DNA from 3 places in the Streptomyces sp. NBC_01525 genome. Region 1 is predicted to be linked to each of the others. Evidence: riboswitches for the same ligand, from Rfam matches in the RefSeq annotation. Region 1 holds a riboswitch; each other region holds the start of a gene.
The links. A riboswitch is a leader RNA that binds a small molecule or an ion and turns the genes downstream of it on or off. The one in region 1 is predicted to bind thiamine pyrophosphate.
Positions count from the first base shown of each region.

Region 1 (3,269 bases):
GCCGCGGTTCTCCCGCAGGGCCTGCGCGGGGGTGCCGGGCAGGGTGTCGTCCACAGTGAAGAGCCACTCCAGCATCTCGTCGTCGGCGAAGCCGTCGTCACGCAGGAGCGTCAGGGTGCCGACGAGGCCCTTGACGACCTTGCCGTCCTGGATGAAATCGGCCGGCACGTGCAGTGCCCTGTTCTCGCCGCGGCGCACCGCGATCAGCTGGCCCTCCTTGACCAGCTGCCGTACGCGCGTCACCTCGACGCCGAACTCTTCGGCGATGTCGGGGAGGGTGAGCCAGGCGGGGACGAGTCCATCGATGTTTGCGTCAATCTCGGTCACAGGACAAGCGTGCCACCTCGCACTGACAGTCGGTAGCCGGGCATCGCCATGAGAGGGCCGCGCGGGGGCGCCGGAGCCCCGGCGCGCGGTTCCCACGAGGGGCGCCGGGCCCGTCCCCGTACGCCCCGCGCGGCTCAGCGCACCGCGGACTTGAGCGGGACGGACGCGTCGGCCGCCCGCACCCGGTCCAGGACGGCGCCCCGCTCGATGAGGCGGCGGCCCTGGGCCAGGTCGCGGGGCCTGCCGACCGCCAGCAGCGCCACCAGGACGCCGTCGCGCAGCCAGATGACCGACCAGGCGGCGCCGTCCGGGTCACCGCGCCAGACCGGCTCGTCGGCGCCGCCGTGGTCGCCCGCGTACTGCACGAAGCGGCCGAACTGCTCCGACCAGAAGTAGGGCACCGGGTCGTAGACGGTGCCCTCCGCGGGGTCGCCGGTGATGTTCTGCGCGACGGTACGGGGGCCCTGGAGGGCGTTGTCCCAGTGGTGGATCAGGAGTCGGCGGCCGTAACGGGCGGAGGGGAAGGAGGCGCAGTCGCCGACGGCATGGACGTCCGGGGCGGAGGTGCGCAGCCGGTCGTCGGCGAGGACCGAGCCGTCCTCGGGCGACAGCGCGATACCGGAGCCCGCCAGCCAGCCCGTGGCGGGGCGGGCGCCGATACCGACGAGGACGGCGTCGGCGGGCAGCGCGGTGCCGTCGTCCAGCACGACGCCGCGCTCCTCGACGGCGGCGACGCGCGCCCCGGTGCGCAGCTCGGCACCGGCCGCGGCGTACCAGGGCGTCATATGGGCGGCGACCTCGGCGGGCAGCGCCCCGGCCAGCGGGCGGTCGGCGGCCTCGACGACGGTGACGGTGCAGCCCGCCTCCCGCGCGGCGGTGGCGAACTCGGCGCCGATCCAGCCCGCCCCGACCACGACGATGTCGCTGCGCCCGGCCAGGACGGGCCGCAGCCGCTGTGCGTCGTCCAGGGTGCGCAGCAGGTACACACCGGGGTGCCCCTCGGTGCCGGGCAGCCGGAGGGGTGCCGCCCCGGTGGCGAGGACGGCGTGGTCGTAGCGGACGGGGCCGCGCACGGTGTCCAGCAGGTGCTCCCCGGGGCGGATGCCGGTCACCGGGTGGCTCAGTTCCAGCTCGATGCCGAGGGAGCGGAAGTCGACGTCGAAGGCGGCGCCGTCGGCCTTGCCCAGCAGGACCGCCTTGGACAGCGGCGGCCGGTCGTAGGGCGGGTGCGGTTCGTCGCCGAAGAGGGTGATCGCGCCGCGCCAGCCGTTCTCGCGCAGCGCGACGGCGGTCTGCACGCCCGCCATACCCGCACCGGCGATCACCACGCGCGGCGTGTGGTCAGGGGCCTGGGAGGACTTCCTCTGCTCGCTCACCCGGTCACTCTAGGACGGCGCGCGAGGCCGTCCGCAGCACCGCGCAAGGAGATCTCTGACACAGCGTCACGACCGGTCGCCGCGGCCCGGCCGCTCCGGGGGCGCTCCCTTACGGGCCTTCGGGGGAGGGTACTAGGGTGAGGCGGACACGCACTCGCGGGAGCCCGGCGTACCGGGCTGAGAGGGAGGCTGACCGGCCTCCGACCGTACGAACCTGATCCGGGTCATGCCGGCGAAGGGAGGGGCTGGACGCCCATGCCTCCATCTGCCACACCACCGAGCCCGACGGATCCGTCGCCGCACCCCGATGTGCTGGTGATCGGCGGCGGCCTCATGGGGCTGGTCACCGCCTGGCGGGCCGCGCGGCGCGGGCTGCGCACCGCGCTCGCCGATCCGGAGCCGGGCGGCGGCGCGGGCCGGGTCGCGGCCGGGATGCTCGCCGCCGTCACCGAACTGCACTACGGCGAGGAGACGCTGCTCGGCCTCAACCTCGCATCGGCCCGCCGCTACCCGCGTTTCGTGGCGGAGCTGGAGGAGGCGAGCGGCCTGGAGGTCGGCTACCGCGCCTGCGGCACGCTGGCCGTGGCGCTGGACGCCGACGACCGCGCCCACCTGCGCGAACTCCACGCCCTCCAGCTGCGGTGCGGGTTGGAATCGGTATGGCTGTCGGGGCGCGAATGCCGACGGCTGGAGCCGATGCTCGCGCCCGGCGTGCGCGGGGGCCTGCGGGTCGACGGCGACCACCAGACCGATCCGCGGCGGCTGACCGCGGCGCTGCTGGTGGCCTGCGAGCGGGCCGGGGTGGTCTTCCATCGGGCCCGTGCCGCCCGGCTGACGGTCACCGCGGGGCGCGCCACCGGCGCCGAGCTGGCCGACGGCACCCGGGTGTCGGCGGGCAGCACCGTCCTGGCCGCGGGCAGCCTCAGCGGACGGCTGGCGGGCGTACCGGACGAGGTGCGCCCGCCGGTGCGCCCGGTGAAGGGCCAGGTGCTGCGGCTGCGGCTGCCGCGCATGCCCCAGGGGAGCCCCCCGTTCCTGTCCCGCACCGTACGGGCCGTGGTGCGCGGGGGGCCGCTCTATCTGGTGCCGCGGGAGAACGGCGAGCTGGTCGTCGGCGCCACCACGGAGGAGCTGGGCTGGGACACCACCGTCACCGCGGGCGGCGTCTACGAGCTGCTGCGGGACGCGCACGAGCTGGTGCCGGGCCTGACGGAGCTGCCGCTGGTGGAGACCTGCGCGGGGCTGCGGCCCGCCTCGCCGGACAACGCGCCGCTGCTCGGCCCGACGGCGCTGCCCGGTCTGCTGCTGGCCACCGGGCACTTCCGCAACGGCGTGCTGCTGACGCCGATCACCGGTGACGCGCTGGCCGAGGCGCTCACCACGGGGCGGCTGCCCGAGGAGGCCCGCCCCTTCTCCCCCGACCGTTTCGCCCCGGGCGCCGGTGCACCGGCCGCCCCGGGACGCGTCCTCCAGGAGCAGCAGGCATGACCACGCCCACCCCACCCGCCTCGTCCGCCGCCCCGGTCACGGTCACGGTCAACGGCGCCGCCCGGGAGATCTCCGGCG
Region 1 covers NZ_CP109397.1:1,688,687-1,691,955, forward strand. The annotation lists gene OG422_RS07550 (helix-turn-helix domain-containing protein) at 1-327, opposite strand, end outside; gene OG422_RS07555 (NAD(P)/FAD-dependent oxidoreductase) at 462-1,703, opposite strand; TPP riboswitch at 1,850-1,961, shown strand; gene thiO (glycine oxidase ThiO) at 1,959-3,191, shown strand; gene thiS (sulfur carrier protein ThiS) at 3,188-3,269, shown strand, end outside.

Region 2 (3,269 bases), 1.8 Mb from region 1:
GGCGGTCCGGGCCGAGCGCCACCCTCGGGCCCGGTCGGCCCGGCGACCGCTCTCGCCGGTACCCGACTCCGCCCCCGGCGGCCCTCACACCTTGCGGCGCCGCCCGCGCGTCCCGCGTCCGCCGCGCCGCGCGGCCGCCCGGCCCCCGGCCGGTGGAGCACCGGCGTCCCGGCCGGCCGCCCCGTTCCCGGCAGTGCCCGGCCGTACGCGGTCGGCCGAGACGACCAGCGCGGCCAGCAGCGTCGTCAGCGGCACCGACGCGACCAGCCCGATGCTGCCGACCAGCGTCCGCACGAGCTCCTCGGCCACCACCTCGCTCCCCGCGACCGCGCCCACCCCGCTCTGCGCGATCGAGAAGAGCAGCATGAGCGGCAGCGCCGCGCCCGCGTAGGCCAGGACGAGGGTGTTCACCACCGAGGCGATGTGGTCCCGGCCGATCCGCATCGCCGCGCGGTACAGCGTGCGCCAGGACGCCGACGGATCGGCCTCCTTCAGCTCCCACACGGCCGCGGTCTGGGTGACCGTCACATCGTCGAGCACCCCCAGCGAACCGATGATGATGCCCGCCAGCAGCAGGCCCCGGATCTCGATGTCCGGGAAGAGCCCGTGCACCAGCCCCGTGAAGTCGTCGGTGTTGCCGGTCAGCAGCGCCCAGCCGATGAACACCGAGCCGAGCAGCCCGATGAGCAGCAGCGAGGCGAGGGTGCCGAGGACCGCGACCGAGGTCCTGGCCGTCAGACCGTGGCACATGTACAGCGCGATCAGCATGATCGCGCTGCCGCCGACCACCGCGACGACCAGTGGATTCGAGCCCTGCAGGATCGCCGGGAGGATGAACAGCGTCAGCACCCCGAAGCTCGCCACCAGAGCGACCAGGGCCAGCACCCCGCGCAGCCTTCCCACCACGACGACGGCGCACGCGAAGAGCGCGGCCAGCACCCACATCGGTACGGTCCGGTCGACATCGCTGATCGAGTACTGCAACTCCTTCGGCGCCTTGGGGGAGTACGCGACCCGGACCTCCTGCCCGGTGGTGTAGTGGCGCAGCGCGTCCGGGGTGACCACCGTCTCGAAGGTCCGCCCGGCGTTCTCGCCCGTCGTCACCTCCACCGTCGCCACCTCGCAGGGCCCCTTGGCCTTCGCCGGGCGCCCGTTCGGCTGCTCGCCCGGGACCGGCTGCTCCTGGGCGTGGACCTTGGCGCAGTCGACCTCGGCGACCTTGGTCACGCGGGCCGACTCCTGGGGCTGGTCGAAGCCGACGCCGGACGGTTTGTGGCCGGGTGCGCCGCCCGGCCACAGCACCACCAGGCCGACCGCGACGGCGACGGCGAACGGGATCAGCACCGCGGCGATGATCTTCCGCAGATGCCGGGAGACGGGCGCCGCCGGGCCGTGCCCGTGCCCGTGCGTATGGCCGTGCCCGTGCCCGTGCCCATGGCCGTGGGCCTGGGGCGGGACGGAAGAGGGCGAGGACGTGTCGATGCCGGTCACCGCCCGATCATCGCAAGAAGCCCGGGCCCCCTGGCCACCTCGCCGTACCGGCCGCTACCGTGGTGCCACCTTTGCAATCGCGGGAGCTCGGAGCACCGGGCTGAGAGGGCGCTGACCTTCGTCCCGACGACGTTTCACGTGAAACGTCGCGGACGGAAGCCGCTGCGTCGACCGCCGAACCTGTTACCGGGTAATGCCGGCGTAGGGAGTTGGGTCTTCATGGCTCTGCAGGATGCACGCACGCCCGAAAACGGCGAGTCCGAGCGGGACGGCTCCGTCAAGGAGTTCGGCCAGCACAAGGACTACGTCGCCGGATCACGCCCCGACCTGCGGGTACCGGTCCGGCGAGTGCACCTCACCAACGGTAAGGACGTGACGCTGTACGACACGTCAGGTCCGTACACCGATCCCCAGATCGACACCGATGTCCGCCGCGGTCTGGCACCGCTGCGGGAGAACTGGATCACCGCGCGGGGCGACACCGAGGAGTACGCGGGCCGCCCGCCGCGACCCGAGGACGACGGTCTCAAACACACCTCACCCCGCGGTGGCCTGCGCAATCTCGACGCGGTCTTCCCCGGGCGGCCCCGCCGGCCCCGGCGCGGGCGGGGCGGCTCGGCGGTCAGCCAACTCGCCTATGCGCGGCGCGGCGAGATCACCACGGAGATGGAGTACGTCGCGGTCCGCGAGGGCGTGACGCCCGAGTTCGTCCGTGACGAGATCGCGGTGGGCCGCGCGGTGCTCCCGGCGAACGTCAACCACCCGGAGATCGAGCCGATGATCATCGGCAAGAACTTCCTGGTGAAGGTCAACGCCAACATCGGCAATTCCGCGGTCACCTCGTCCATCGAGGAGGAGGTGGAGAAGATGACCTGGGCGACACGCTGGGGCGCCGACACGGTCATGGACCTCTCCACCGGCCGCAACATCCACACCACCCGCGAATGGGTGCTGCGCAACTCCCCCGTGCCGATCGGCACCGTCCCCCTCTACCAGGCGCTGGAGAAGGTCGACGGCAAGGCCGAGGAGCTGAATTGGGAGATCTACAAGGACACCGTCATCGAGCAGGCGGAACAGGGCGTCGACTACATGACGGTCCACGCCGGTGTGCTGCTGCGGTACGTGCCGCTGACCGCCCGCCGCAAGACCGGCATCGTCTCCCGTGGCGGCTCGATCATGGCCGCCTGGTGTCTGGCGCACCATCAGGAGTCGTTCCTCTACACGCATTTCGAGGAGCTGTGCGACATTCTGGCGTCGTACGACGTGACGTTCTCGCTCGGTGACGGGCTGCGTCCGGGGTCGATCGCGGACGCCAACGACGAGGCGCAGTTCGCGGAGCTGCGGACGCTCGGCGAGCTGAACAAGGTCGCCAAGGCGCACGGAGTGCAGACGATGATCGAGGGCCCGGGCCATGTCCCGATGCACAAGATCAAGGAGAACGTCGACCTTCAGCAGGAGATCTGCGAGGAGGCGCCGTTCTACACGCTCGGCCCGCTGACCACGGACATCGCGCCCGCCTACGACCACATCACGTCGGGTATCGGCGCCGCGATGATCGCCTGGTGGGGTACGGCGATGCTCTGCTACGTCACGCCCAAGGAGCATCTGGGCCTGCCGGACCGCGACGATGTGAAGACCGGCGTCATCACGTACAAGATCGCGGCCCATGCGGCGGACCTCGCCAAGGGACACCCCGGCGCCCAGGAGTGGGACGACGCGCTGTCGGACGCCCGCTTCGAGTTCCGCTGGGAGGACCAGTTCCATCTGGCCCTCGACCC
Region 2 covers NZ_CP109397.1:3,488,848-3,492,116, forward strand. The annotation lists gene OG422_RS15625 (YibE/F family protein) at 85-1,491, opposite strand; TPP riboswitch at 1,561-1,716, shown strand; gene thiC (phosphomethylpyrimidine synthase ThiC) at 1,711-3,269, shown strand, end outside.
Region 2: another riboswitch for thiamine pyrophosphate. It lies ahead of thiC (phosphomethylpyrimidine synthase ThiC); the one in region 1 lies ahead of thiO (glycine oxidase ThiO).

Region 3 (3,269 bases), 3.4 Mb from region 1:
GCCGCGGCCGACCAGCGCGAGGAAGGCTGACCCCACGACGACGGTGGGCAGGACGAACGGGACGGTGACGACGGCACGCAGCAGCTGCTTGCCGGGGAAGTCGAAGCGGGCGAAGACGTACGCCCCGGGGAGGGCGACGAGCAGCGTCAGGCCGGTGGAGGCGGCGGCCTGCCAGAGCGTGAACCCCAGGACGTGCAGGATGTCCGGGTCGCCGAGGACAGCGGTGAGCCGGCCGAACTGCCAGTGGCCGCCGTCGGTGAGTCCGCGGCCCACGATCGCCGCGACGGGATAGGCGAAGAACAGCGCGAAGAAGACGAGCGGCAGGGCCAGCAGCCCCATGCGCGCCGCCGTGGCGCGCATGGGGCGGCGGCCCCGTGCGGTTACTTCAGGACGAGCGAGGACCACTGCTTGATCCACTGCTCGCGGTGCGCGGTGATCGTCTCCGGCGCGACCGTCGCCGGTTTGCCGATCGTCGCGCCGTACTTGGTGAACAGCGCGGGCACGGCAGCGTCCTTGCGTACCGGGTTGACGAACATCTGGAGCGGCATGTCCTCCTGGAACTTCCGGCTCAGCAGGAAGTCCAGCAGCGCCTTGCCGCCCTTCTCGTTCTTCGCGCCCGTGAGCAGGCCGCCGAACTCGATCTGGCGGAAGCAGGTGCCGGTGGCCACGCCGGTAGGGGCCTGCTTGGGCTCCGGCTTCTTGCCGAGCACCTCGACGGGCGGGCTGGAGGCGTACGAGACGACCAGCGGCTTGTCGCCCTTGCCCTTACCGGCGGCGGAGCCGGAGAACCGTTCGTTGTACGCCTGCTCCCAGCCGTCGACGACCTCGACACCGTTGGCCTTGAGCTTCTTCCAGTAGCCCTGCCAGCCGTCCTGGCCGTACGCGGCGACGGTGCCGAGCTGGAAGGCTAGCCCCGGGGAGGACGTCGCGGAGTTCTCGGTGACCAGCAGGTTCTTGTACTGCGGCTTGATCAGGTCGTCGAAGGTCTTCGGCGGCGCGAGGTGGTGCGCGGCGAAGTAGGCGCGGTCGTAGTTGACGCAGGTGTCGCCGTAGTCGAGCGGGGTGACGTGGTGCCCGGCCTTGTCGAGCTGGAGCGCGTCCGGCACCGTGTCGAGGCCCTTGGCCTGGTACGGGGCGAAGACCCCGGCCTTCAGGCCGCGGGAGAGCAGGGTGTTGTCGATGCCGAAGAAGACGTCGCCCTGCGGGTTGTCCTTGGACAGGATCGCCTGGTTGACGGCTTTTCCTGCGTCGCCGCCCTTGAGGATCCGGACCTTGTAGCCGCTCTGCTTCTCGAAGTCGGCGAGCACCGATTTCGAGGCGTTGAACGAGTCGTGGCTGACGAGCGTGACGGTCTTGGCGTCCGCCGCGTCACCGCCGGAGCTGTCGCAGGCGGCGAGTCCGCCCATGGTGACGGCGGCGACCGCGACGGCCGCGGCGGCTCTGCGGGTGGTGGTACGGCTGGTGTGACCCACTGATGTCCTCCTGGCTGGCCAGGAAGAGACGCGGCCCCGTGCGGCGCCGCACGGGGCGCGTCGGTGACGCGCGCCGTGCGGCGCCGCACGGGGCGCAACAGCATGAGTGATGACCGAACTTCCTACCCGGAATGACCCGGGCGAGGTTCAAGGGTCTGCGGATCCCCCGTATGCCTACGGTCTCTCCGCACTCTCAGCGCTGTGGCGCTCCCCTGTCGGAATGTGCGTTTGTTCGATCACACGGTACCAGCGCGCCGGTCAGCGCTCCGAGGCGGCGAGCTGGCCGCAGGCCCCGTCGATCTCCTGGCCGCGGGTGTCGCGCACCGTCACCGGCACGCCGTGTGCCTCGATGGCCCGGACGAACGCCCGCTCGTCCTCGGGCCGCGAGGCGGTCCACTTCGACCCGGGCGTCGGGTTCAGCGGGATGAGGTTCACATGGACGCGCCGCCCCTTGAGCAGCCGTCCGAGCAGGTCACCGCGCCATGCCTGGTCGTTGATGTCACGGATGAGGGCGTACTCGATGGAGATCCGGCGACCGGACTTCTCGGCGTACTCCCAGGCCGCGTCGAGGACCTCACGGACCTTCCAGCGGGTGTTGACCGGCACCAGCGTGTCGCGCAGCTCGTCGTCGGGCGCATGGAGCGAGACGGCGAGGCGGCATTTGAAGCCCTCGTCGGCGAACCGCAGCATCGCCGGGACCAGCCCGACCGTCGACACGGTGATACCGCGCTGAGACAGCCCCAGGCCGTCCGGCTCGGGGTCGGTGAGCCGCCGGATGGCACCGACGACCCGCTTGTAGTTGGCGAGCGGCTCCCCCATGCCCATGAACACGATGTTGGACAGCCGCGCGGGGCCGCCGGGCACCTCGCCGTCGCGCAACGCCCGCATGCCGTCGACGATCTGGTGGACGATCTCCGCCGTCGAGAGGTTACGGTCCAGACCGGCCTGCCCCGTGGCGCAGAACGGGCAGTTCATACCGCAACCGGCCTGCGAGGAAATGCACATGGTGACGCGGTCGGGATACCGCATCAGCACCGACTCGACGAGGGTGCCGTCGTGCAGCTTCCAGAGGGTCTTGCGGGTGGTGTCGTCATCGCACGAGACGTGCCGCACCACGCTCATCAGCTCGGGCAGCAGCTCCGTCGCCAGCTTCTCCCGCGCGGCGGCGGGGATGTCCGTCCACTGCTCCGGGTCGTGCGCGTACCGCGCGAAGTAGTGCTGCGACAGCTGCTTGGCACGAAACGGCTTCTCCCCGATCGCGGCCACCGCTTCACGGCGCTCCACGGGGCTGAGATCAGCGAGGTGCCGCGGGGGCTTCTTGGCCCCACGCGGCGCGACAAAGGTGAGTTCTCCGGGCTTCGGCATGGTGCATCCAGTGTCGCAGACCCCTGAGGCGGGCCGGGCCGTCCCGAGGGTGGGGGCGGTCACCCCGCGAGCCCGGGCACGGGGCGCGGCCTGCCCGCAGTCAGGAGTGCCAGACCTCGCGGAGGTGGGTGACGGCGCCTGCGGGGCCGAGGGTGATCTCGTAGATGTCCCCTGAGCAGGAGTACGGGGCCTTGACCGGTGCGTGGCGCAGGCAGGCGGCGAGGTGCCCGGTCAGCTCACTCGCCGTGACGGTGCGGTGCCCGGTCGCGCCCGTGCTGAGTTCACCGGTGGCCCCGTCCGCGAGCGGATAGCTCCCGGCCTTGCCCGTCCCGTCGTATGCGCCGCCGCTCGGCCCGCAGACGAACTGCGCCACGCGGACGGGCACGGCACCACCGGACGGGGCGCCCGTGACACGCACCATGCGGTGCCCCG
Region 3 covers NZ_CP109397.1:5,127,229-5,130,497, reverse strand. The annotation lists gene OG422_RS23080 (ABC transporter permease) at 1-360, opposite strand, end outside; gene OG422_RS23075 (thiamine ABC transporter substrate binding subunit) at 381-1,406, opposite strand; TPP riboswitch at 1,574-1,696, opposite strand; gene rlmN (23S rRNA (adenine(2503)-C(2))-methyltransferase RlmN) at 1,731-2,837, opposite strand; gene OG422_RS23065 (hypothetical protein) at 2,938-3,269, opposite strand, start outside.
Region 3: another riboswitch for thiamine pyrophosphate. It lies ahead of OG422_RS23075 (thiamine ABC transporter substrate binding subunit); the one in region 1 lies ahead of thiO (glycine oxidase ThiO).